2 regions of the Stenotrophomonas sp. YJH_SMC_53 genome follow, and region 2 is predicted to be linked to the other one. Evidence: riboswitches for the same ligand, from Rfam matches in the RefSeq annotation. Region 2 holds a riboswitch; the other holds the start of a gene.
The links. A riboswitch is a leader RNA that binds a small molecule or an ion and turns the genes downstream of it on or off. The one in region 2 is predicted to bind glycine.

Region 1: another riboswitch for glycine. It lies ahead of gcvP (aminomethyl-transferring glycine dehydrogenase); the one in region 2 lies ahead of AC5P7X_RS00700 (trimeric intracellular cation channel family protein).

What each region holds. Positions count from the first base shown of each region.
Region 1 is NZ_JCAFTF010000014.1:18,606-22,008, reverse strand. Features, by position in the region: gene gcvP (aminomethyl-transferring glycine dehydrogenase) at 1-1,723, opposite strand, end outside; glycine riboswitch at 1,786-1,888, opposite strand; gene AC5P7X_RS18065 (multidrug effflux MFS transporter) at 2,188-3,403, shown strand, end outside.
Region 2 is NZ_JCAFTF010000001.1:145,921-149,323, reverse strand. Features, by position in the region: gene AC5P7X_RS00715 (hypothetical protein) at 1-432, opposite strand, end outside; gene AC5P7X_RS00710 (nuclear transport factor 2 family protein) at 436-867, opposite strand; gene AC5P7X_RS00705 (GIY-YIG nuclease family protein) at 939-1,205, opposite strand; glycine riboswitch at 1,246-1,335, shown strand; glycine riboswitch at 1,349-1,452, shown strand; gene AC5P7X_RS00700 (trimeric intracellular cation channel family protein) at 1,537-2,154, shown strand; gene AC5P7X_RS00695 (3-deoxy-7-phosphoheptulonate synthase) at 2,403-3,403, opposite strand, start outside.

The DNA of each region.
Region 1 (3,403 bases), on a different contig from region 2:
GCAGGCCGGCGTACTCGCCCTGTGCGCCGGAGTTCGGCTGCAGGCTGACCGCGTCGTAGCCGGTGCATTCGACCAGCATCGCTTCCAGCGTGTCGATCAGTTCCTTGTAGCCCAGCGCCTGGTCGGCCGGCACCAGCGGGTGGATCTGCGAGAACTCCGGCCAGGTCACCGGGATCATCTCGGCGGTGGCGTTGAGCTTCATGGTGCACGAACCCAGCGGGATCATCGTGCGGTCCATCGCCAGGTCCTTGTCGGCCAGCGAACGCAGGTAGCGCAGCAGTTCGTGCTCGCTGTGGTGGGTGTTGAACACCGGGTGGGTCAGGAACGCCGACTGGCGCAGCAGGCCCGCCGGCAGCGCGTCGGCGGTGCTGGCGTCCAGCGCCTCGACGTCAGCCTGCGCGCCGAACACGGCGGCCAGCGCGACCACGTCGGCGCGGGTGGCGGTCTCGTCCAGGCTGATGCCGACCGAGTCGCTGTCGATCGCGCGAAGGTTGTAGCCGGCGGCGCGTGCCTTGGCGTGGATATCATCGGCATGCACGCCGGTGATGTGCAGGGTGTCGAAGAAGTCGCCACCGACCTGCACGCCGGCGTTGCGCAGTGCCGCAGCCAGGATCGAGGCCAGGCGGTGGGTGCGCCGGGCGATGCGGGTCAGGCCTTCCGGGCCGTGGTAGACCGCATACATCGAGGCCATCACCGCCAGCAGCACCTGTGCGGTACAGATGTTCGACGTCGCCTTCTCGCGGCGGATGTGCTGCTCGCGGGTCTGCAGGGTCAGGCGGTAGGCCGGGTTGCCCTGGGCATCGACGGAAACGCCGATCAGGCGGCCCGGCATCGAGCGCTTGTAGGCGTCACGGCAGGCCATGAACGCGGCGTGCGGGCCACCGAAACCGAATGGCACGCCGAAACGCTGGCTGTTGCCGACCACGATGTCCGCGCCCCATTCGCCCGGGGCGGCCAGCAGGGTCAGTGCCAGCAGGTCGGTGGCCACGGCCACCAGGCCGCCGCGCGCGTGCACGGCATCGACCAGCGCCCTGTAGTCGCCGACCTGGCCGAAGGTGTCCGGGTACTGCAGCAGCAGGCCGAAGGCTTCCGCTTCCAGTGCTTCGGCCGGGGTGCCGACGCGCAGCACGATGCCCATCGGTTCAGCGCGGGTGCGCAGCAGTTCCAGGGTCTGCGGGTGCACGGCGTCGTGCACGAAGAAGGTGTCCGACTTCGACTTGGCCGAACGCTTGGCCAGGGTCATCGCTTCAGCGGCGGCAGTGGCTTCGTCCAGCAGCGAGGCGTTGGCGATCTCCATGCCGGTCAGGTCGGCGCACAGGGTCTGGAAGTTGATCAGCGCTTCCATGCGGCCCTGCGAGATCTCGGCCTGGTACGGGGTGTAGGCGGTGTACCAGGCCGGGTTTTCCAGGATGTTGCGCAGGATCACGTTCGGGGTGTGGGTACCGTAGTAGCCCTGGCCGATGAAGCTGCGCAGCACGGTGTTCTTGTCGGCGATCGCACGGATCTTCGCCAGTGCCTGCACTTCGGTCATCGACTCCGGCAGCGCCAGCGGCGCCGGCGACTTGATCTTGGCCGGCACGATGGCATCGGTCATCGCATCCAGCGACGCGTGGCCGACGACGTCGAGCATCTGCGCGATCTCGGCATCGTTGGGGCCGATGTGGCGCTCGACGAACGCATTGTGGTGCTCGAGCTCACGCAGGGAAGGGGTGTTCTGGGACATGGCGAAGGATCCGTCAGGAAAGGGCACACGCACGGGCACAAGCCGCCGGTCGGCGGTCTGCGGGGCGCCCCTCTGTCCTTTTGCCTGAGAGTTTGGAAGCGCGGAAAACCGCGGCTTCGTGCCCCTTCGGCGCCGGATCGAACCGGTCTCTCCAGAGTTCTGTTACGGGTGGTATCGGGCCTGAGCGATTACGGGCGTTGCGCCTTCGGCAGCGGTGTTCCGCTTCTCCCACCGTGTTGCCCGCCGATTATAGCCCGTTGCGGGCCCGCTGGCCGTCTACGGGCCTGGCCGCTGCGCCTGAATGGCCGATGGCCCGGACGTGCGTTTTGTGCATCGCTGCATGGCATCAGGCGCAATCCCCACCTATGATGGCCAGATACCCGAATTCATCTGGCGCCCTCCCTGCAGACAGGGACCGGCGCCCGCCGTGCGTGCCACGCATGGCCCTGCCGGACGCCTTTCCCATGACCGCCGCTGTTGCTCCCTCCACCCGCCGCATGGCCCTGCTGCTTGCCGGCCTGGCCATGTTCGGCCCGTTCTCGATCGACACCATCTTCCCGGCCTTCCCGCAGCTGGCCCGGCGCCTGGCGGTGGACGAGGTGGCGGTGCAGCAGACCATCAGCGTGTACCTGCTGTTCTACGGCCTGATGAGCCTGGCGCACGGCCCGCTGTCCGACGCCTGGGGCCGCAAGCGGGTGATCCTCGGTGGACTGGTGGTGTTCGTCGGCGCCTCGGTGGGCTGCGCACTGTCCACCGACCTGACCACGCTGCTGGCCTTCCGCGCGCTGCAGGGCCTGTCGGCGGGTGTCGGCATGATCGTCGGCCGCGCGGTGATCCGCGACCTGTACCACGGCCATGACGCGCAGCGGCTGATGAGCCAGGTGTCCATGCTGTTCGGCATCGCCCCGGCCATCGCGCCGATCATCGGTGGCTGGATCCTGCTCAGTGGCGCGGGATGGCCGCTGATCTTCTGGTTCCTGGTGGTGTTCGGGCTGGTCCTGCTGGCGGCCACTGCACGCTACCTGCCCGAGACCCATCCGGTCGAAGCGCGCGTGCCGTTGTCACCGCGCGCGTTGATGCGTGATTACGTGCGCATCGGTTTCAATCCACGCTTCCTGCGCCTGGCGCTGGCCGGCAGCATCGGCTTTGGTGGAATCTTCCTGTACATCTCCTCGGCGCCGGTGTTCGTGATGCAGCACCTGCACCTGGGCGAGGGCGGGTTTGCCTGGTTGTTCATCCCGACCATCGGCGGGATGACCACCGGCTCATTCCTGTCCGGGCGCATGGCCGGGCACACCACGCCCACCCGCCAGGTCTCCATTGGTTTCGGCCTGTGCGCATTGTCGGTGCTGTTGAACGTTGGCTACGTGGTGCTGTCGCCACAGTTCGTGCTGCCATGGGCGGTACTGCCGATCTTCCTGGGGGGCATGGGCATGGCGCTGATCTTCCCGATCCTGGCGCTGGCGGTACTGGACATGTACCCGCATCAGCGCGGCCTGGCCTCGTCGCTGCAGGCCTTTGTGCAGCTGATGATCAGCACCGTGGTGGCCGGCGTGGTGTCACCACTGCTGAGCGGTAGCCCGCTGCACCTGGCACTGGGCCAGGCCGCGTTCTTCGGCGCCGGTTTCGTGTTCTGGTACTGGGAACACCAGCGCGAGCGTGCGGCGCAGGCAGCCTGCA
Region 2 (3,403 bases):
GGACACCCGTCGTTTCGACCAGGTCCGGCAGAAGTCCTCCTTCCTTGCGGTGTCGGCAATCTGCGCGGTACTCCAATGCCGGGTGATCCAGATCGTCAATGCGGTACTGCTGAGCTGCCAGCGCAGCATGCCGCGCTGCGGTTGCCGCCACAGGTAGCGCCGGGCAATCCAGAAGGCCTCCCGCTCCACTTCAGGCACCTTCTTCATCGCGTCGTTGTCGAAGAACTGGGCGGTGTAGCGCCAGGGGTTCATCGGCTGGTATCCCGCCCGTGGCTCACTGCTGCACGCAGCCACACCACTGGGCGCACGGTCGGCCGGCGTCGGCCGACCGCCTGCCAATGCCAGCCCGAGCAGGTACAGCAGGCCAGGCAGCAGCGCGATGCCGGCGACCAGCACGACGACGGAGATCCATGCCTTGCCAGCGGCACGCATCGCTCACTGCGCCTTCGGCTTCGGGTACCACAACGCGTTGACGATGACCCAGCGCTGGCCGAAGTGCCCCATGTGGAAGTAGTCGACGAACCACGGGGTTTCCAGCCGCACCGAGGCCGCGTTGCCGGTCACGTCCAGCACCGTGCAGCGGCGGTCCCACTGATCCTTCGGCGTCTTCAGCACGCCCTGCTTCGTCAGCGAGACCAGTTCTTCCTTCGACATCCGGCGCAGGCCCAGGCGTTCGTCGGGTGTATCGCCGAGCACAGCGCGCTTGGCCAGGTCCGGATGCAGGGAGCGGGCGACGCGCTGCGGGTCGGCCTCCAGCTGGCCGTCGACGTAGTCGTGGCAGGTGGCTTCGATGGCCGCGAGGGTGGCCGGGTCGGGGGCAGGGCTCGTTGCTGCGGAAAGAGCGAACAGCAGGGCGATCGTGGACATCCGGGTCTCCAGCTCTGGGCGCGGGGCGATCATCGCATGGGCCGGGTAGCCCATCCACGCGTGGCGTGGATCTACAGGACCGGCGCCTGCAGCCAGGCCAGCTTGCGTTCGCGCGGCTGCTGCTTGAGTTGCCACTCGGCCCGCGAGGCGGCGGCCCGGTCCGGGTACTCGCGCACGGCCAGCACGCGCAGCGGTGGCCGGGCCCGGGTGTAGCGCGCGCCCTTGCCGGCCTGGTGGGCGGCGAAACGCGCATCCACGTCGGTGCTGATGCCGGCGTAATAGCTGCCATCGCGGCATTCGAGCAGGTACAGGAACCACGGGCGGAGGGACGGGGCCATGCCCGGATTATGCCGTGCTGCACTGCAGCGGATATACTGGCGCCCGAATGCAGGAGAGTGGCGCCGCGCTGGTGCCCGCCGAAGGCGCAGGCTCCCATGATCGCTCAGGCCGGTGGGCTGGAATCCCACCAACCATGCATTCGACTCGCCGAGCTGGAGAGAGGTCACCGGGCACGCCCGGGACGATCCGCCGAAGGGGCACGCGGCCAACGCCGCTGAACTCTCAGGCAAAAGGACAGCGGGAGCGGCACCGGTCATCGTCATCCCGTCATTGCGCAGGCAGTGGTGGCAGTTGCGCATGGCCGGCCCCACCGCGCCCGGAGCCTGTCCCATGCTGCTGTCCATCATCTACCTGATTGCCATTTCCGCCGAAGCCATGACCGGTGCACTGTCTGCCGGCCGCCGCCGCATGGACCTGTTCGGTGTGGTCATGATCGCCTGCGTCACCGCCCTCGGGGGCGGCTCGCTGCGCGACATCCTGCTCGGCCACTACCCGCTGGGCTGGGTGAAGCATCCCGAGTACCTGGGTTTCACCGTGTGCGCGGCGCTGATCGCCACCTGGGTGGCGCGCTGGATGCACCACTTCCGGCGCACCTTCCTGGTGCTCGATGGCCTGGGCCTGATCGCCTTCACCCTGATCGGCTGCTCGATCGCGCGCGAGGCCGGCCATGCGATGCCGATCGTGCTGATCGCCGGCATGCTGACCGGCGCGTTCGGCGGCGTGCTGCGCGACATCCTCTGCAACGAGGTGCCGCTGATCTTCCAGAAGGAGCTGTACGCGATCATCGCACTGCTGACCGGTGCGGCCTATCTGTTGCTGCTGCATTGGGGCGTGGCCGATGCCACTGCGATCCTGTGCTGCCTCGGCGGCGGCTTCGCGCTGCGCCTGCTGGCGATCCACTATCGCTGGGAAATGCCGAAGTTCGTGTACCACGACGAAGTGCATTGAGCCTCTTCGTAGCGTCGAGCCATGCTCGACTGCGCTTTGCAGGAAGCCAACGCGCGTCGCGCGCACGTCGAGCATGGCTCGACGCTACAAATATCGGCATCACCACCCCGGCGATGTACCTGGCGCTGTCGCTCATGCGCAGCGCCAGGCGCATCGCCGGTGCAGATGGGCCGGTCTCCAACTCCGGCCGGCCCTGATCGCGGCCGCACCCCCGCAGGCGCTGGCCGCCATCCACACACGTGCCGCACTCAGGCGGCTTCGGACACCTTCACGTCGCGACGGGCGCGCACGGCCGCAGCCAGTCGCTCCAGCACCGTCACGGTGGTGTCCCAGTCGATGCAGCCATCGGTGATGCTCTGCCCGTAGACCAGCGGCTGGCCTTCCACCAGTTCCTGGCGGCCCCCGACCAGATGGCTCTCGATCATCACGCCCACGATGCGCTGTTCGCCGTCTTCCATCTGAGCGGCGATGTCGTCGATCACCTTCGGCTGGTTCTCGGGGTTCTTCAGGCTGTTGGCATGGCTGGCATCGATCATCAGTCGCGCCGGCAGCTTGGCCTTGGCCAGCACCTGGCAGGCCTCGGCCACGCTGCCAGCGTCGTAGTTCGGTTGCTTGCCACCGCGCAGGATCACATGGCAATCCGGGTTGCCGGTGGTCGACACGATGGCAGTGCCCCCCTGCTTGGTGACCGACAGGAAATGATGCGGATTGGATGCCGCACCCACCGCGTCGGCGGCGATCTTCACGTTGCCATCGGTGCCGTTCTTGAAGCCGACGGGGCACGACAGCCCCGAAGCCAGCTCGCGATGCACCTGGCTTTCGGTGGTGCGTGCGCCGATCGCGCCCCATGCCACCAGGTCGGCGATGTACTGCGGCGAGATCACATCGAGGAATTCAACACCGGCCGGCAGGCCGAGCTTGTTGATGTCGCGCAGCAGGCCACGGGCGATGCGCAGGCCCTTGTCGATCCTGAAGCTGCCGTCCAGGTCCGGGTCGTTGATCAGGCCCTTCCAGCCCACCGTGGTGCGCGGCTTCTCGAAGTACACGCGCATGACGATTTCCAGCTCGCCAGCCAGCGCATCGCGCAGCGGCTTCAGGCGCTGGGCGTACTCGATGGCGGCCTTCGGGTCGTGGATCGAGCACGGGCCCACCACCACCGCCAGGCGATCGTCGCGGCCGTGCAGGATCTGGTGCAGGGCCGCGCGCGAGGCGCTGACGGTGTCGGAAGCTTCATCGTCACAGGGCAGCA